2 regions of the Fictibacillus sp. 26RED30 genome follow, and region 1 is predicted to be linked to the other one. Evidence: a T-box and tRNA genes for the amino acid it is inferred to sense, from the RefSeq annotation. Region 1 holds a T-box; the other holds one or more tRNA genes.
What was found. A T-box is a leader RNA that pairs with one kind of tRNA and senses whether it is charged. The one in region 1 lies ahead of IHV11_RS03855 (valine--tRNA ligase), so its partner is inferred to be a tRNA-Val.
Positions count from the first base shown of each region.

Region 1 (10,318 bases):
CATCCAATATGTGATTTACCTTTAAGTGTTCAGAAAGCTGCTGGCCGATCTCACTCGCTTTTTGAAGAGCATCGTTAATCTGTTGACTAACATGATAGAGATTAATAATGATAGATAATGAAAGAAATGGTAGGCCAACATAAAAGATTCCAGGACGCCCTAGCTGAGAGTATAGAACAAATAGCATGAGGCCAACAGGAATAGCTAGAACCTCCGAAACGAGGTCCCATACAGCATCACGCTCAAAAAAAGCAACATCTTCTTCGTATAGTACTTTTACGATAAAGTAAAGACCAACATGATTTAAAACCAACCCCGTTAAAACATATGCGACTACAGGAATCAAATTAATAGATTCATCAACTGCAAACGGTCCCACTTCACCTCCAAAGAGATGAAATACCGAGCTCTCGCAGATAATTAGCCATGTAAACATAAGGCTGTTCGCCATATATCTATAATACTCTTTTATGACATGAACCTTTAGAGAGATAAACATGGCTAAAACAGATAATAGCGTCATATATAACGCAACAGTCAGCCCATAGTAAAGAAATACGGCTAGGTTGATTCCAGACATGAAGGAGATGTTCGTATTCATCACTTTGATCGGGAAACAAGAAACAACGATCGCTAAAAAACTTATAATACCAAGGTCGATTACATTGATATCAGGCTGGTTACTCGTCATCTGAACAGCCGTCCAAATAGCGAGTGGGAAAAAGAAAATCCATGCCGCTATAAGAATTATACGTTTTTTTCTATTTACCATACGAGTCGCCACCACCTTGTCCCCCTTCCAAATAAGGAATGTTTAGAATACACAACTTTTTTACTAGGACAAATTCATTATCTTTTATTTTATCAAAAGTTCTAAAAATTACAATAAATGTTATTCCAAATTTGTAAATGTTTTTCTAATTTCTGAAATAAAGTAGAGCGATCCTGTAATGATGAGAATATCATCTTCCTCTAATTGGTCTTTTACATGTTGCAATGCCTCTTTCCAAGAAGAGATGCTATATGAATTTTCCAGAGGGCTTTCTGCCAATAATTGTTCCGCAGAGGCTGCTCTTGGAAAATCAAAGGATGTAAAACACGCTTCGTACACGACACTTACCAAGTCTTGCATCATCGTTGCATACGCCTTATCTTCCAAAGCCGCAAACAAAAGAAAGATTCGCTTAGATCCATAATGATTGATCAGTGTTTGTTTAAGTGCTGCAACACCTTGTTGGTTATGAGCCCCATCAATTATTATATCGGGTGAATGTGATACTTTTTCAAATCTTCCAGCCCAAATTGCTTCGCGAAGTCCATCCATTAACGTAGAGAGCGAAATATTAAACTTGCCAGACCTTGTTAAATGCTTAACAGCTGCCACTGCTAATCCAGCATTTTTAATTTGGTGCGTTCCCATCATAGAAATCTCAAGTTCTATACCTCTAAGAACTTCAGAATCTGTATAGAGAAATCTTTCACCACTATTTGTACTTTCTACGTGTACAACAGAAAAATCACGATCAAGGTAATGGTTCTCTGCATTCATTTCCTTCGCTTTACGATCAATCACTTCACGTGCTTCAGATTGATCTGCTGTTGTTATGACGGGTACACCACGCTTGATGATCCCAGCCTTTTGAAAAGCAATCTCTTTTAACGTTTCACCGAGTATGCCCATATGATCAAAGCCTATGTTTGTAATGAGGCTTAATATCGGTGTTATTACGTTAGTAGAATCGTAAAGACCCCCAAGCCCTGTTTCATATACAACAATATCAGGCTGTTTATCAGCGAAGTAAAGAAGTGAGATTACGGTGATCACTTCAAACTCGGTAGGACTTCCTAGATTGGTTAAAGAAACTTCTTCAACAAGAGGTTTCACGATTCTTGCATAATGAAGCAGTTCTTCGTCTGCAATAGGTACCCTGTTCAATGATACCCTCTCATTGAAAGAAATGAGATAAGGAGATGTGAACGTACCTACAGAATAACCCGCTTTATTCATGATGCTTCTTATATATTCTACAGTTGACCCCTTACCATTCGTGCCTGCAATATGTATACACGTTATCTTCTTTTCGGGGTTGCCTGTTCGTTCTAAAAGCCATTCCACTCGTTTCAGACCGGGTTTTATACCAAATTTCAATAAACTATGAATCCACTCTAGTGCTTCACTGTAAGAATTCAAGTTAATTCCGCCTTTCTAACCATAAAGAAGGCGAATCCCTGCTGAAATAAGGATTCGCCTCATATAGATGATGTGTTAGCTTTGAAGTTCTTTAATACGCGCTAATACGTTATCATATTTCTCTTGATAATCCGCTTCTTTTGCACGCTCTTCTTCTATAACCTTTTCAGGTGCTTTCTTCATAAAGCCTTCATTGCTTAATTTTTTCTGTACGCGCTCTACTTCTTTCGCGTATTTCTCAGCTTCTTTTTCAAGTCTCTTAATTTCTTCATCGATATTTAACAACCCTTCAAGTGGAAGGTACATTTCTAAACCTGTTAAAATCGTACTCATGCTCTTCTCAGGTGCTGAGATCTCATCTGAGATGATAAGTTCACCTGGATTACAGAAACGCACTAAATAATGACGATTTGATTCGAGTGCTGAAAGGATCTCTTTATTCTTTGGTTTGATCTGTAGTTCAACTGGCTTACTCGGAGCAACGTTCATTTCAGAACGGATGTTACGAACTGAACGGATCACTTCTGTAATCAGCGCAAATTCTTTTGCTGCTTCAGGGAAATGAAGATCTTCACGCTTTTCTGGCCAAGAAGCAATAGTGATCGATTCACCTTTATGAGGCAAGTGCTGCCAGATTTCTTCTGTAATGAATGGCATGAAAGGATGAAGCAATCTTAGCGTTTGGTCTAACACATGCGCTAGAACAGAACGAGTCGTTTTCTTCGCTTCTTCATCTTCCCCATAGAGTGGAAGTTTCGCCATTTCGATATACCAGTCACAAAGATCATCCCAGATAAAGTTATAAAGCAGGCGTCCCACTTCTCCAAATTCGTATGCATCGATCAAACGTGTGATATCTTCTGCCGTTTCATTCAATCGCGTTAAAATCCATTGATCAGCTAATGATTTCTTTCCACTTAGATCAATCTCATCGTATTGCATACCATCCATATTCATCAATGCAAAACGAGATGCGTTCCAGATCTTGTTAGCAAAGTTCCAAGTAGACTCTACTTTTTCCCAATAAAAACGAAGGTCGTTTCCTGGTGAACTTCCTGTTGATAAGAAGAAACGCAAAGCATCAGCGCCATACTTCTCGATCACATCCATCGGGTCAACACCGTTCCCGAGTGATTTACTCATCTTTCTTCCTTCGGAGTCACGTACGAGCCCGTGAATCAGCACATCGTTAAACGGCTTTTGTTCCGTAAATTCGATCGATTGGAAGACCATTCTTGAAACCCAGAACGTAATGATATCGTAACCTGTTACGAGTACATTTCCTGGGAAGTAACGCTTGTAATCAGCAGCTTCTTCGTCAGGCCATCCCATCGTTGAGAACGGCCAAAGAGCAGATGAGAACCACGTGTCAAGAACATCTGTATCCTGCTCCCAATTTTCGGGATCTTTCGGCTCCGTTTTACCAACGTAGATCTCTCCCGTTTCTTTATGGAACCATGCTGGGATTCTGTGACCCCACCAAAGTTGACGCGAGATACACCAATCACGAATGTTTTCTATCCAACGCATATACGTATTCTCGAAGCGATCAGGAACAAAGTTTATTTTATCTTCACCTTTTTGAAGCTTGATCGCTTCGTCTGCTAAAGGCTGCATCTTAACAAACCATTGTGTTGAAAGATATGGTTCAACAACCGCTCCACTTCGTTCAGAGTGTCCAACAGAATGAATATGCTCTTCAATCTTGAACAAAATACCTTGCTCTTGAAGATCTTTAACGATCTGCTTTCGACACTCAAATCGGTCGAGTCCTTGGTAAGCACCAGCATTGTCATTCATCTGACCGCCTTCATCCATTACAAGAATACGCTCAAGGTTGTGTCTGTTTCCGATCTCAAAGTCATTTGGATCATGAGCAGGTGTGATTTTTACAGCTCCTGAACCAAATTCCATATCAACATAATCATCTCCAACAATTTCGATCTCACGTCCAACGATTGGGAGGATAGCTTTTTTGCCGATTAGGTGTTGATAACGTTCATCTTTCGGATGAACAGCGATTGCTGTATCACCAAGCATCGTCTCAGGGCGAGTAGTTGCTACTTCGATATGTCCAGATCCATCAGCTAGTGGATACTTCATATGATAGAACGCACCTTGAACATCTTGGTGGATAACTTCAATATCAGAAAGAGCTGTTTTCGTCTTTGGATCCCAGTTAATGATATATTCACCACGGTAGATCAAGCCTTTTTCATAAAGGGTAACAAAAACTTCTTTAACTGCATCAGACAATCCCTCATCTAATGTAAAGCGTTCACGGGAATAATCTAGGCCGAGCCCTAATTTTGCCCATTGATTACGAATAAACTCTGCATACTCTTCTTTCCATTCCCACGACTTCTCTAAAAACTTTTCACGGCCTAAATCGTATCGAGAAATCCCCTCTTCACGAAGCTTTCCTTCTACTTTTGCTTGGGTTGCAATACCAGCATGATCCATCCCAGGCAGCCATAGAACATCGTATCCTTGCATACGTTTTGTACGTGTTAAGATGTCTTGAAGCGTTGTGTCCCATGCATGCCCGAGGTGTAGTTTCCCTGTAACGTTAGGAGGTGGGATTACGATCGTATACGGCTGTTTACCCTCTTCGCTCTTTGCTTCAAAAAATTTACCTTTCAACCAAAAATCATAACGATTTTCTTCTGTAGCCTTCGGATCATATTTCGTTGGCATCGTCAGTTCTTTCTGTTCGTTCGTCATTCTATTCTCCTCCTTTATTTCTATACGCTCTTTTCTAAAGGTTGTTGCTTTTAACTCCTTGCTACTTTTGACAGTTGATTGGAGTGGAAGGTGCGAGACTCCTACGGGACAGGCGGGCAGGTGAGACACTTATACGTGAAACGTACGAATGTGGCTCAGCGCCTGCCCCGTGGAAAGTGAGCAGCCTGGAACGGAAATCAACACTTCCTAAAGCAACTAAGTTTACGAAAACAGCCTTTTTAAAAAACAAAAAAGCCCTTTCGTCAAAAAGGACGAAAGGACTCCGCGGTACCACCTTTATTTACGGCAAGTCTAAATAAACTTGCTGTACACTCATGAATAACGGATGGACCGTCTTCTCCTAATTCGAGTTTCAGAGAAGATGCTCAAGGGCGACTTCCAACTAACATTCCTTAAGGATTCTTTCAGCAGATGAATCCTCTCTCTAAAAGGTGTTATGTTGTACTATTCCCTGTCTACGCGACAATATAGAATCTGAATATATTTTATACAACTTATCTGTTTTTAGTCAATAGTATTACCGTAACTTATAAAAGTTATTCTATGCCTTTGATCGCCCTTTAGTGAAAGCCTGTCTTTCACATTAATTATATTGTTGCATAAATTATAAAAAAATGGGCGAATGGAGGGCTTCTTTTGTCTAGAAAGTATTTTCGAAAAACACGTTTTCCTGGGTGGTTTGTCACACTCAAACAAACAATCGGACAATTGACTGCGCCACTTATTGTCTTTCAGCTTTTAAGGACGATACTATTTCCATCTGCTGTTGATTTTATCATCCTTTTAACCTTAGTGATCCTCCATGTGTGTTTCGCTTATGATGTTCTTTAACATGTATTTTTACAAAGTTTTTTCTCAAATGCTGTTTTCGTATAAATTATTGTAACCTGAAAGTGGTTAATTTCCGCTTCAGGTTGCACGCTTTCCATGGGGCGTGCGGTGAGCCTCCTGCCGCGCTTTTTTGCCTTCATGTCCATTTAACTTTTGACCTCGAGGGGCTAGCCACTGCAAATAGATAGGTGAGATACTTAAAAGTAACACGTACGAATGTGGCTCACCGCGAGCAGCCTGGAACAGAAATCAAAAACTTTCAGGAAGCAGCATAGGTTGCCAAAACAAAAAAAGATCACATATAGTCGTTATATGTGATCTCCTTCATCATTTATGTGAATTTTTGTTGGAATAGAATCTGTTTGCTCTAAAGGTGCAGGTGGGGGAGCCATCATAATCGCATCACAAAAATCCCGGATTTTTTTCATGGCTCTTATTCTGCTCTCAAGCCTATGCACCATTTCAATTTGAGAATAATCGTTCCGTTTCATGCAATAAAGATCCACTGCATTAAAAACAGGTTCAGGATAAGATAAATAACTAATTAATAATCCTCTTTCTTCGTTTAGCAAGGGTACGTGTTTTTCATAAAGGTCTAATAATGATTTTCCTTCTTCTGCAGACCATTCCTTTTGATGAGCTGCTCTTCTAAAATAAACGGCTAAGTCTCTGATCGGTGTATCCAGAACGGCCTTTTCAAAATTGAATAGATGGCCTTCACCTGTTGGGTTAAAGATCAAGTGATTCCTTGAAACCTTACCGTGACAAAGGACGCTCCGGTAGCGTTTTTCTCTTTGACACGTTTCATACCATTCTTTCAATCTTCTTTTCGCTTCTTCTGTCATTCTCATGATCTGATGAAAGTGACTAAGGTAAGTTAGTTCAAAGGGAGACATATACGTTTTCTGTTCTGCTTCTTCCGTAAATCTCTCCATCTCATATTGCCGATTTTCCCATCTGTTCATGAGATACTGATACGAATGTTCTACCACTTCATTTGAAAAGTCTTGCTCCTTCAGTGTTAACGCATGAATCTTTCCTAAGTGATCGATAAGAACTTCATCTTTCGCTCTCTCATTTCTTTCATCAGATGCAAACCATGGCATTAAATAATACGTTCTTGATCCTAATTGAACCGTATAATCACCAAACTTTGTAGGATACAGAGGAACGACCTGATGAAAACCTATCTCAGAAAGACGTTGGATCACATGCGTAAACCAGCTTCTTTCATCCTCTGACATCTCTGCTTCTTTCAGTGCAAATGTACCCCTTTTCGTTATGACCTTCTTAACTCTCCCATGCTGCTCTAACTTCTCGGGAAATAGATCATAATGAAAAAGGACGGGCCCGTAATTTAATGTATCTTTTTCCGTTGTCATAGGGCCACCTTCCTTCTTTTTTCATCAAACCATTCGGTTACTGTTTTGACCAATGTTCGATTTTTTTCCCAGCAATCTTCATATCTTTTCAGGCCATCTATCATTCTTTCTAAGGAGCTGTTATCTAATTGATCTAAGCAATCATACAGTTCCCAAGGCATAACGACCTCAGCTAAAAGTAACAACCCTTGCTCTTGTTCCAAAGAAAAATGCTTATTCACCTCCGTTAACAGCCGTTTTAAAGAAGAAGGTGAGGTTTGTTCCAGCCACTCTACCATAAACTTACGAAGTGGCAGATACCCCTTTACTGGTAAAGATTCACCACCTTGATAAAATAAGAAGTGAAAGATTTTCTTCCCATTTTTTACGCTTAGCTCTTTATCAAGAACAGGTAATGCATGATTTCTCATTCTATTTTTTATAGCACGAGAAAATTCCAATCTTTGCTTACTCTCTTTTATACTCGTAACCATACATTGAAAGTTAGCTTCTAAATACTTTTGAGTAAGCGTCATACAATGATTCAAATCAAAGACAGGAGGTTCGATTTGTTTCAAGAACACCTCTTGATTTTTCACAGACACTGCCGCATTTAGTAATGTGGCGATGAACTGTCCCCAACGTTCAACATCTTCACATCCATACAATGTTTCTGTATGATCATGAACAGTGAGCCACCTGTTTCCATATTTTATGGCAGGTTCACCCGATTTAGTACGAATCATACGATCTGGCACAGCGCCTGAGCCCTTAGAGGACTCATCGCGCCATCTTATGTGCCATCTCATACTCTCGCTCTCACTCCAATAACGGATACGCTTCTCTCCGTAATCAGTCATGATGATATGAGGTTTCTCTTTCCATCGCATCCCATAAAGTTCATATTCCTTTTCTAAGGTGTTGATCAGCTCCATAATAGCACCTCGACTTAACGTGAACTTACTGGGATATATATGATCTGTCCTTCGGTTACTTCACCTTGCTGCAGTTGGTTCATACGCATGAGAGTGTTCAATGAAATATCATATCTCTCACAAATGTGTTCTAGTGAATCTCCACGCTGAAGAATGTACATTTTCATTTTAGAAAAACGATCTTCTTTAGCAGATAGCATCTTTGTTAAATAAAGAGCGTTCTCGTCTCTAGGCTCTTCACGTTCTTTATGCATTTCCATCGACTCTGCTTCTGCCTCATATTCATCGTAACTCGTATCGTAGGATTCATAAGCTGCTTCCTGTTCTTCTGCTCCGTTGTAACTTGCATTCTCGTATTCTTGTTCAGCTTCATAAGATTGTTCACCATACTCATATGAAGGACGCTGTGAAGCATTCTGCTGATATTGATAATTTCCGTATTGATTGGATTGCTGTTGATAAGCATCATACTGTTGATACGTTTCTTGCTGCTGGTAAGCATCATGTTGTTGATTTGTTACTTGTTGCTGGTAAGCATCTTCCTGCTGCTGATACCCACCTTGATTTTGGTACGAAGCTGGTTGCTGATATTCTTCCTGCTGCTGATATGGGTTGTATGAATAAGGTCTGTTCGCATCTTGTTGGTAAGTTTGCTCATATTGAGGATGGTTTGTTTGGGTGCTAGCTTCATCTTCTTGATATGAAGCATCATAGCTCTCATAATCACCTTCTACGTGATCATAGGCATCTGAGTTATTATTTTCTTCCATCTCCTCTACCTCTCCATAAAGCTGTGAATTCTCTTCATCAGAATCCGCCAGTTCATCCATAGATGCAGCATCATTGTTTCTTGTATCGTTCATCGAGAACGCAATAGCTTTTAACGAATCGAATGTAGCTTCCATCGTCCGATCATCTTGTGCTTCAAAATGCGGTTTAAATTCAAACGGTGTTGTCTTTTCAGCACGAACGTCCGCTTCGTTCTCATCAAACCTTGCTGCAAACTCATTAAGGTGTGAAGATTGTGAAGGTACGCCGCCACTTTGACGTGCTTCAAACTGAAAAGGAGTAAAAATATCTTGTTTTTCTTCTTTTTGTACAGACCTTTCTTCTGCGGCACTCGTTCTAACCGCTTCTTTCGGAAGATCGTATGATTGACTTTCCTGACGCTGTTTCTCATCTTTAATCCCGTAAATACAGATCGATGCCGAAAGTTCAAAGCATGTAGAATTCGGAAGTTCATATTCAAACGATTCGACTTCCACTTTTACCTCATTAGAATCCTCTACACGATAAGATGGGATGGTAATATCGACTGGAAAACGATGCACAAGATCTGTCATCCCATCTTCTGCAACGTTCAGTTGTGTAAGAGAGCGGTAAGACATACTCTCAGAGAGCGTATTATGATCTGATACTCCCTCAGTCTGTTCTTGTTTTTCTGACCGGTATCTGCCATTTAAAATCAGGGCTCCCTTGATATAAACCTGTCCGGCTTCCTCTGTAATACGAATCTCAGGATCTAGTGACATCGACAAAACTTCAGCTACTTCCTGTCCCTTCTTTAGCCAAACAGACTCCTCAATGGAGAAACGCAGCTTCGATTGACTCATGCCCTTCTCCTCCTTTCAGGTTGCATATAGTTATACAATATAGGTGTATGAGGGAACAGGACGAAATATGATTTTTATTAGGTAACAGCTTTCTTAAAAAACAAAAATAGCGTCCGCTGAAGTTAGCGGACGCTACAAAAAATGACTATTTTAATTGTGAAAAAGCCTTTCTGAACGCTGCAACTGTTTTATCAATATCTTCTTCTGTATGAGCAGTAGATAAGAATAATCCTTCAAATTGTGAAGGAGGCAGCGAGATACCTTCTTGTAGCATCGTTTTGAAGCAAGCGTTAAAGTGATCCAAGTTGGATTGCTTAGCAGTGTCGTAGTTAATCACATCTTGATTCGTGAAGAAAAAGCCGATCATGCTGCCTGCACGGTTGATCGTATGTGCCACACCATATTGTTCAGCGGCTTCAGAAATTCCAGAAGCTAGTCGATCTCCTAGTTTTTGAAAATATGTGTAACTTTCTTTTGTAAGTTGCGAAAGGGTAGCATACCCGGCAGCCATCGCAAGAGGATTTCCTGATAACGTTCCTGCTTGATAGATCGGTCCGCTCGGCGCGATTTGTTCCATGATCTCTCGTTTTCCACCATAAGCTCCAACAGGTAGACCCCCACCAATTACTTTACCTAGACATG
Region 1 covers NZ_JACZDV010000001.1:772,305-782,622, reverse strand. Annotated here, with positions in the region: gene IHV11_RS21125 (GGDEF domain-containing protein) at 1-784, opposite strand, end outside; gene IHV11_RS03860 (bifunctional folylpolyglutamate synthase/dihydrofolate synthase) at 893-2,191, opposite strand; gene IHV11_RS03855 (valine--tRNA ligase) at 2,267-4,915, opposite strand; T-box leader at 5,181-5,403, opposite strand; gene IHV11_RS03850 (hypothetical protein) at 5,573-5,767, shown strand; gene ysxE (spore coat protein YsxE) at 6,076-7,149, opposite strand; gene IHV11_RS03840 (hypothetical protein) at 7,146-8,063, opposite strand; gene IHV11_RS03835 (LysM peptidoglycan-binding domain-containing protein) at 8,078-9,676, opposite strand; gene hemL (glutamate-1-semialdehyde 2,1-aminomutase) at 9,822-10,318, opposite strand, start outside.

Region 2 (10,318 bases), 1.2 Mb from region 1:
ATTTCATCTTCTCTCATCCCCTACACTAAAAATTAGTCGTTTAACTGACGTAGCTCTTGTCTGATTTCTGTTTTTGATTTTGTTTTTTCGTCGATCTTTTTTAATACGCGAGCTGGAGTTCCACCAACCACTGTGTATGGTTCTACGTCTTCGATCACAATGGCACCTGCAGCTACAACTGCGCCCTTACCTACCGTAACGCCTTCAAGAACAACTACGTTCGCTCCAATGACTACATCGTCTTCTACAACTACTGGTTTTGCTGAAGGTGGTTCGATTACACCTGCAAGCACAGTTCCTGCACCGATGTGGCAGTTCTTTCCTACAGTAGCTCGTCCACCAAGTACTACGTTCATGTCGATCATCGTTCCTTCACCGATTACTGCTCCGATGTTAATGGAAGCACCCATCATGATTACAGCATTGTCACCGATCTCGACTTGGTCACGAATGATGGCACCTGGTTCAATACGAGCTTTAATGTTTTTCATATCTAACAATGGAATCGCCGAATTACGACGATCATTTTCGATCACGAAGTCTTCAATGTTGCTTTCATTTGCTTTTAACGCAGCTTCAATATCTTTCCACTCGCCGAATAATACAGCCGTGTTGCCTGAAGGGAACACTTTCGTATCTTGTCCGAATTCGATATTTTCAAGATTTCCTTTTACATAAACTTTTACGGGTGTAGATTTTGTTGCGTTTTGGATAAATGAGATAATTTCGTTTGCATCCATCATTTTCATGTTTGGTAGTTCCTCCTTAAAAGTCATTCTGTATTGTATTAAACCACTAAATATAGAAAGATTCAAACGTTATTCATTGGTTAGTTTTCGAATCAAATCCATAAACACATTCACTTGTTTTAGCTCCGATCCCGTACCGTGATGAATGAGCCAAGTATCTCGTTTAATGGCATTACCCTTTTTATCTGTTAATGGAATCTTAAACATATCATCCTCTGGTCGAAGACTGATCGATGGGAGAATCGCATAACCAATTCCATTTAGCGCCATCTGCTTACACGTTTCAATCTGGTCAACAACAATCGTCTTTTGCGGTGTAGTTTTAAAATGAGTGTGCCACCAATCTTGTATTTCTTGATAATATGTTGAATGGCTCTTGAATTGAATAAATGGTTTAGTCGTATCAGAAAGCTCGTCAATGGATGCAATCGTCGTATCTACTAAGTATAAATGATCTGACAAAATATGCTCTTTACTGCCTCTCCACTCTGGATTTCCTCTTACAATGCCAAGATGGATCTTATCTTCATAAAGGTGTTTAATGATTTCAGAACTCCAACCCGTAATAAGTGATATATTTACATGAGGGTATAGATTTACATACTCCTTTAACACATGGGGCAACCAATATTGACCTATGATTGAGGCAACCGCAAGCTTTAATGTACCGTGAACATGCTCTGAAAGAGATTGAAGTTCTTCTTTTACAAGTTCTTCTTTTTGAAGAACTTCCGTTACAAAAGCAAGAATCTTTTCTCCAGAGGGCGTTAAATTCAATCCTTTTTGAGAACGAATAAAAATGATGGTTCCCCAATTATTTTCAATCGTTTGAAGTCGCTGACTAAGAGCTGGTTGAGATACATATAGCCGCTCAGATGCTTTTCTCATGTTTAATTCTTCAGCAAGAACTTTTAAAATACGAAATTCAGATAACTGCATCATTTCTCCTTCTTTTACTATGATAAGTTTTACTTATTGAAAAATATCTATTTTATGTAATTTATTTTAAGTATACCTTAACATAGGATAGATATGTAAAGGGAAAATGAAGGGATGTGAAAACAATGTATATCCTAATATTCGTTGGGTTTGTAGCGACTTTTATCGGCACTCTTTCTGGAAGTGGCGGCATGATCAATTTTCCTATCATGTTATTGTTAGGTGTTCCAGTCCACTCTGCGATTGCAGCGAATAAATTTGCCAATATGTTCAGTTCTTTTTCAAGCTTTTTTGTTCTCTTACGAAAAAATGATACAAAGCTTACCCCTTACCTCATTTCTGGTGTTATCAGTCTACTAGGAGGAATTGCAGGTGGCTTGACTGCTTCCTTAATCTCTAGAGAGAATTTAACCATCATCGCACTTTTCTTACTCACGTGTGCACTCTTCTTAACTTTTCTAAAAACAAAAAGAGAAAAAGATCCTAATGATGAGATCAAACAGCTCCCTCCGAGTAAGTATCCTTACCTTTTTGGCATCGGGGCATATGACGGCTTATTCGGTCCAGGTCAAGGTACCTTGCAGATGCAGCTTTTTATGCGAAACGGCTTTTCCTATATTCGCACCGTCTCATTTACACGATTCAATACGTTCTTAAGCTGTACAGGGGCTGTATTCACTTATTTATGGGCAGGACATTATATGTGGAGTGTAGCTATACCGCTTACGATTGGAAGTATATGCGGTGCTCAAGTTGCGGTAAAACTTGCACCTCATTTAAAAACAAAACAAGTTACAATCCTTATGAGGACTGTAACTGTTCTGCTAATTATTCAATTAATTATTCAATGGAGGTAATAAACCATGAAAATAACAGGTATCCATCATGTCCAAATATGTATTCCACGAGAAAAGGAAGATGAAGCACGAGCTTTTTATAAAGGAATCCTGCAACTTGAAGAAATTCCAAAACCAGATGCTCTTCGAAAAAATGGAGGGATATGGTTCCAATTCGGTCATCAACAACTACACATTGGAGTGGAAGATCAGGTTTACAAAGGTAAACATCACCCGGCCTTTTTAGTCGATGACCTCACAAGTTTCAAAGATCATTTGGCTCTTCATCAAGTACCGATACAACAAGAACTGCCGTTTCCTGGATTTTCACGCTTTACGATACGAGATCCCTTCGGAAATCGTATAGAATTCATTCAGCCCTCTTCACTTTAATGAATTATCTTTGTTCTTTCCGTCTTCTGGTTCAACGTGAACTTGTATACTCTCGACATTATAAGCTTCTTTAATCGTGTCTTCTATCTTTTCTGTGATCTCGTGACTTTCCACTACATTAAGGGAAGGATCAACTTTAATCGTTACATCGATAATAGCTCGGTTACCGTGTTTACGAGCTTTCAGGTCTCCCACGTTCTCTACACCTTCAACATCTAAAATCTTGTGTTCCATTTCCTTGCCTTCTTCATAATCAAAGCCATCTGAAAGGTTATGGGAGGTTTCAGTGAAAATCTCCCAACCTGTCTTGATGATGATCAGACCAACAAGAACTGCTGCTGCTGGATCTAGCCACGGTAAGCCGATCTGTGCGCCAAGAATTCCGACTGCTGCTCCAATACTGACAAATGCGTCTGAACGGTTATCAAGAGCGGCTGCTTTCAGCCCTTGGCTGTCTGTTTCTTTTGCAACCTTTATATTGTACAAATAAACGATCAACATTACAGCTGCACCGAACAGAGCGATCAAGGCCGCCGTAAGTGAAGGCTCCGTTTCCACTCCGTTAAACATCTTTTTAATAGATGAAATCAATACTTCAATACCGATGACTACCATAATAAATGAAGCAACCATCGATGCAATCGTTTCTGCACGCAAGTGTCCATAAGGATGATCCTCATCTGCTGGCTTCCTTGAAATTTTCAATCCTATTAATACTGCGATAGAAGCGATAATGTCAGTAGCATTGTTTAATCCGTCAGCAACTAATGCATCGGAATTATAAAAAATACCTGACACAAGTTTAACTATTGATAGAAAAATATATGCTCCTAGACTAAGATAAACACCGCGTTCCACTCTTTTTTGCTGATCAGATTGCATTCTCTATTCTCCTTCGTTAAATAATACCTTTTACATCATAAAGAATGGATTCCGGGTGGGTCTAGAGCAATCTTTTTCCCTATAGGAAACATTAATGTTCATAGATCATTTTTCTAGTCATCCCGCCATCGATCGTAAGATTTTCCCCGGTAATAAAATTATTGTCAGACTGCGCTAAGAATAAGCATGCCCTTGAAATATCAGCTGGCATACCCACTCTTTTTGAGAGATGCTGATCGTGATCAACTTCACGCAGCTCTTTATAATCTCCTGTATGTATCCAACCAGGACTAATAGAATTCACGGTAATAAAATCTTCAGAGAACGATGCAGCCAAGGCGTGAGTTAAAGCAACAATTCCGCCTTTAGTTGCCGCATATGCTTCGGAATGAGGCTCAGACATTACCGCACGAGTGGAAGCCATATTGATGATAGAACCTCCTCCAGACTGGGACATGTACTTAGCCGCTTCTCTAGAAAAAAGAAAAACACTTCTTAAGTTTGTGTTTAAAATATCATCCCATTCATCTACTGTTAATTCATAGGGGGATTTCCATTTCGAAAGACCAGCATTGTTGATCAAACATTGAATGTCACCTAATTTATCATGTGTTTCTGCTACTGCTTGAATGATTTCATCGGGATTCTTAACGTCACATGTTATCGCGATTGCATCCTTTTGAATCGATGTAACCTCAGACAAAGTTGATTCAAGTTCATTTTTATCAAAATCTATTAATGAAGGAATATAACCTCCTTTGGCAAAATCAATTGCGATTTGTTTACCTATCCCTTTTGCTGCTCCTGTAACGATTACAACTTTTGTATCACGACTCATCTTCATAACCTCCAGAAATTTATGTGTACTAATCTATTCATTCCCCATACCATATTAATTTCACACAAATTCATACAAAAGTAGAATAGAAAAGCTGCCGACACTGTCGACAGCTTCACTTTTACTTCTTTCTCCAAGGACCACATGGACCACATGGAGGAGGGCATGGCGGGGGACAAGGTGCCATGATGGGTTGGACCGTTCCACAAAGGTTTTGCTGCGTTGCTTGGTTTACGACGTTCGTGTTCTGAGGGAAATAATGTACATATTTATAGTTCATCTGGTTGACTTGAGTCGTTTGAGTTGGATGAACCATCGGAACATATACATCTTGCTGGTTATACTGAACTTGTTGGTTCGTAGGGCTAAACTGTGCAGGCATAACTTGTGGAGGATAATATTGAGATGGTGATACTGCTGGGTATCCACATCCACCCATCTGGGGCATCTGTTGCATAGCTCCCATAGTAGGCGCCATCTGACCCATTGCTCCCATCGTAGGTCCCATTGCACCCATATTAGGAACCATTCCCTTTTTGGCAAAAATGCCAGGGCGTTTAAATAAAGCCAAAAAAATGTTCTCCTTTCAAAAACCTTATATCCTATTTCTCTATATTTTATGTAGGACGACTTAAAAAGTTCGTCCATTTATCAATAAGTATTAAAAGGATTTTGTAGAAATTAATCGAACTGTACTTGAAATACATACTATTCAAATATCATTTATGAGGAGAGGAAGAAGAAATTTGAGACTTTTAATTTCATTTTCAAACAGATTAATGCAAAGGTATATGCCCGATCCTTTTCTGTTGGTCATCTTACTGACATTCTTCGTATGTGGTTTAGCACTATTTGCTACAGATAGCACCCCTGTGCAAATCGTTAATTATTGGGGTACAGGTTTTTGGAGTTTATTAACGTTTTCCATGCAGATGGTGTTAATATTAGTGACCGGCCACGTTATGGCAAGCTCCCCGCTATTTAAAAAACTATTAGGTTACTTAGCAAAAATCCCAAAAACACCTGGACAAGCTATCATACTCGTAACGTTAGTCGCGCTCGTCGCATGCTGGATCAATTGGGGGTTCGGACTTATAATAGGTGCTCTATTCGCAAAAGAAATTGCGATGAAAGTAAAAGGTGTCGACTACCGGTTATTAATCGCAAGTGCTTATAGTGGTTTTATCATATGGTGTGGAGGTCTATCAGGATCGGTTGTTTTAACAATCGCTACACCGGGACACTTTACCGAAAACATTATGGGAGTTGTTCCGACGAGTGAGACAATCTTTTCATCGTTCAACTTAATTATCCTAGCTGGCTTATTCATAATGGTACCGCTCATTAACAGATTAATGGTTCCTCCTGTTGAAAAAGCGTTTGTAATCGATCCCGCTTTGTTAGAGGACAAGCAATCACATGAGGCAGCAAGTAAAGAAGAAACACTTCAAACACCTGCTGATCGACTTGAAAATAGTCAGTTATTATCTATTCTCATAGGGCTATTAGGAATCTCATACCTAGTCTATTATTTCACGAAAAATGGAATTAGCTTAAATCTAGATATCGTAAACTTTTTATTCCTTTTTATCGGTATCATCTTACATAAAACACCGCTGTTATTTTTGAAAGCGGTTACGGACGCTGTGAAAAATGCGAGCGGAATTATTATTCAGTTCCCTTTTTATGCAGGACTAATGGGAATCGTAACTTCATCGGGACTAGTGGCGGTCCTATCCAATATGCTTATTTCCTTTTCAAACGAACATACTTTTCATTTATTTACTTTATGGAGTGCTGGCCTCGTTAACTTTTTTGTTCCGTCTGGCGGTGGGCAATGGGCGGTTCAAGGACCTGTTATGTTAGAAGCAGCACAAAACTTAGGCGTTTCGTTATCAAGAACGGCTATGGCTGTAGCTTGGGGTGATGCATGGACAAACATGATCCAGCCATTCTATGCGCTTCCTGCTTTAGCTATTGCTGGATTAAAAGCAAAAGACATTATGGGATACGGTCTTGTTATGATGATCATTACAGGGGTCTTTATCTCTGGCGTGTTTTTGTTGCTATAACACATTAAAATCCAACAAAAAAAGCATCAAAAAAACCTCCTTATCGCTAAGGAGGTTTGCTTATTATGTATGGTGACTCGAGAGGGGTTCGAACCCCCGACCTCTACCCTGTCAAGGTAGCGCTCTCCCAGCTGAGCTATCGAATCAATGCCTTTGTCTAACAAAAATTATTATATATGCTTTTTACGAGTTTTGACAACACTTTTCTTCTAATTCTGTAAAAAACCAATGATGTCTTCAGCTTTTCTTATGTAAACACCGGGAAAGAATCCCGGCTGAATCAACGATTAGTTAAACGTACCTGCAGCAAGATCGCCGTCTTGAACACAAGTTACTGCTATGATGTCTTTACAGTTAACCAATAGATTACGAGTAGCTGTTCCCGTTGCCGTAGTTACTTCATAGGAAAGCACTACACAGCACTTTGTGTGTTCAAAACGTACAAATCTAAACAATGTAGGATCTGTCGTCCCGTTCAAGCTTAATGGTCCAATTCCTTTTAAAACGATAACAAGAAAGTTGTTTATGTTTTGGCTGCAAAAATCAATGTCATCGGATAGATCACGAAAGAAATCACAAACACAGCTGTCACACCCGCTTGTGTGATCATGCTTTGAACATTTTTCTTTTCCGTGGAATAATGAGTCACCCATCATTACTGACCTCCCATCCATTTTTGAAATAAATCAATCTGTATACCAGATACTAAATAGCATATTAATTTATTTCAAAAATGATAGGATACTAGCCTATTAATCAATAAATATGCGTTTACCTATGTTAAACGCAAGATAATACACCACACACTTTCGTTCTTAATTAATAGATTATAGTATGGAATCTTTATAATGAGCATCGTCTTGCTATAAAAGTTTGTTCCGGCAAGGAGGTGAATCATATGGCGATCATCCAAAGCCGCACGCTAAGGAGCAGAATCATTTCTCTAGCCAGTGAAAATCTAGTAGATGTTTACATCACGGGTAATGCGGTAACGCCTTTTTTTAGTGTTTCAATTAGAGAAGTTGGTGGTAATTTTTTTCGTGTTAGTAATGGAACGACTATAAACGCTCTAATTAACTTGTTTGCGGTGGGAAGCATCGATAACGCAATAGGCGCTGGGATCACTCCTGAAGTAAACAGTACTGATTTTAGAACTCGCGTAATTGATTTTGCCAGAGTATTCACTGTGGATATTTATGTTCCTGGTTTGGCAGCCCCATTCCTTACAAATGTAACCATTAGAGAAGTTGGCTCGGATTATATCCGAGTGACTAGCGCGACTGTTGACCGATATATTCCGTTTACAACTATTGCTGCTATAGATCAAAATTTAATCTTGGTTTTAACAAATACCCCAACAGTTACAAGTCGTACCATTCGATCAGTCCTTATTACACTAGCAAATGGAGATGTAGTTGTAGATTTAATCGTAGCTGGAAGAGTGTTTCTTAATGTCCAGATTGATGAAGTACAATCAGATTACGCACGGATTAATAATACTGCCCAAACAAAATTCCCACTATTAGATATTGTTTCTGTCGATATATTTTAATTGATAACAATATAAAAACACGCCCAACCTTTAGGCGTGTTTTTGCTTGGTATTTAACCAATCTTCTCTTCCTCATCACGAATCTTAATCTCTTCATAATCAAGACGCTCCTGCTTATCTCGGAGTCTGTGTGCGAGTCGACTGGAGGCGTTCGCTGCAATGCTTGCAACAAGGTCATCCAAGAATGTATGCACTTTTCCATTCGCAATCTTTGTATCTAGTTTTTGAATAATTCCCATCTTAAATTTATCTAGGTGTCCAAACGTTGTAACAGCTATAGAGCCATATCCGAAAACCGCACCCAGTGCGATGGTTTCATCTACCCCAAACAATCCTTCATCTTGTTCAACGATACTTTGTAGTGGTTCAGATAACTTTCTTTGTTCCGCAAGTATATCAAGTTCTACTCCGACTAGAATAGCATGCTGAATCTCACGCTTCATGAGAACAGCATCGACGCTTTCTATACACTCTTCTTTCGTTAAGCCAGGTGAAAATGGGATCTGCATTTCATATACGATCTCAGCGATTTCAGGAATTGTGACGCCTCTTTCATTCAACAGCCTTCTAGCCGCTGCTTCAACTTCTCGACTGTGCACTCTATTATTCAACAGACTTCACCTCTTCTTAATGTTCGATCTCTTATGGCAAAACGATTTGATTCTTTCATTATATCATTATGTGATACAATAAAACGAGTTGAATGAAAACGCTTATAATTTAAAGATCAGTCAGCACAGGAGGTACTTTTTATGGCCATACTTAAAGGTTCTATTACAGATGATAAAATATACAGCAACTACTTGGATGAGGAGATTGACTTGCTCATCTACCTGCCTTCTAAGTTTACTCCACTCGTTAAATACCCTATTCTAATCGCACAAGATGGCAGAGACTACTTTCAGTTAGGAAAGTTGGCGAAAACCGCCGATCGGCTAATGGAAGAAGAAAATTTACAGAGCTGTATCATTGTTGGTGTAAATCATAAAGGAATCGAAGATCGAAAAGCAAAATATGACCCCACAGGAGAGAAGCACGAGAATTACATCCGATTCATGGCTTTTGAACTTACCTCTTATCTTAATGAGAAGTTTAACACGCTCCAACTTGGTGCAGGCATGGGCTTAATCGGAGATTCTCTAGGTGGTTACATAGCATTTAAGCTGAGTATTCTGTATCCGAATACGTTCGGGAAAGTGATTGTACAATCTCCTTATGTTCCAGAGAGCCTTATTGAAACCGTTGAATCCATAGAACATATGCAAACGTTAACCATCTACCACTCTATAGGTGATGAAGAAGAACAGTTTACGAATCCTGAAGGAATTACCAAAGATTTCTTAACTCCAAACAGACAGCTGAGTAAGCTTTTAAACAATTTAGCTCTCGATTATGAATACGCTGAGTTTCAAGGAAATCATCTCTGGGTAAATTGGCAGAAAGACCTAATTCCCGCTTTAAGGTTTCTTTACAGCGACCAGTAACTGTGGGAAATAAATAGAATATTTGGTATACTAGTTTAAAATATGAGGGAGGAAGAAATATGAAATACGGCATTGCAATTTTTCCATCAAAAAATCTACAAGATAAAGTGAATTCCTACCGAAAGCGTTATGATCCGCATTATGCCCTTATCGCACCTCATATCACACTTAAGGAGCCTTATGAGGCAACAGAGGAAGAAATTCAAGAACATATCTCTTATATTTCTTCTGTTGCAAAGAACATAGACCCGTTTTCAATCATGATTAATAAAGTAGGATCTTTCCATCCTGTTAATAATGTTATCTTTTTAAAGGTGAATGAAGCTGAAGAGATAAAATCGCTGCATGAGCAGTTATATTCCGGTCCACTCGAACATCAGCAGCCCTACAACTTTGTACCGCACTTAACACTCGGACAAAAGCTGTCGGATGAAGAGCATTCAGACGTTTTAGAACGTTTGCGTATGATTGATATTGAACATGAAGAACGTATCGATCGTTTTCAACTGCTCTATCAACTTGATAACGGCTCATGGACAGTCTATGAAACATTTCGACTTGGAAAAGGAGTTT
Region 2 covers NZ_JACZDV010000001.1:1,986,810-1,997,127, forward strand. Annotated here, with positions in the region: gene IHV11_RS10120 (N-acetyldiaminopimelate deacetylase) at 1-7, opposite strand, end outside; gene dapD (2,3,4,5-tetrahydropyridine-2,6-dicarboxylate N-acetyltransferase) at 33-749, opposite strand; gene IHV11_RS10130 (LysR family transcriptional regulator) at 819-1,688, opposite strand; gene IHV11_RS10135 (sulfite exporter TauE/SafE family protein) at 1,814-2,545, shown strand; gene IHV11_RS10140 (VOC family protein) at 2,552-2,917, shown strand; gene IHV11_RS10145 (cation diffusion facilitator family transporter) at 2,909-3,799, opposite strand; gene IHV11_RS10150 (SDR family NAD(P)-dependent oxidoreductase) at 3,891-4,637, opposite strand; gene IHV11_RS10155 (CotD family spore coat protein) at 4,759-5,208, opposite strand; gene IHV11_RS10160 (short-chain fatty acid transporter) at 5,384-6,709, shown strand; tRNA gene IHV11_RS10165 (tRNA-Val) at 6,780-6,855, opposite strand; gene IHV11_RS10170 (hypothetical protein) at 6,997-7,365, opposite strand; gene IHV11_RS10175 (hypothetical protein) at 7,608-8,261, shown strand; gene IHV11_RS10180 (phosphatidylglycerophosphatase A family protein) at 8,315-8,872, opposite strand; gene IHV11_RS10185 (alpha/beta hydrolase) at 9,014-9,745, shown strand; gene IHV11_RS10190 (YjcG family protein) at 9,805-10,318, shown strand, end outside.
Region 2: it encodes a tRNA-Val, which carries the amino acid that the T-box ahead of IHV11_RS03855 (valine--tRNA ligase) is inferred to sense. The anticodon was not compared.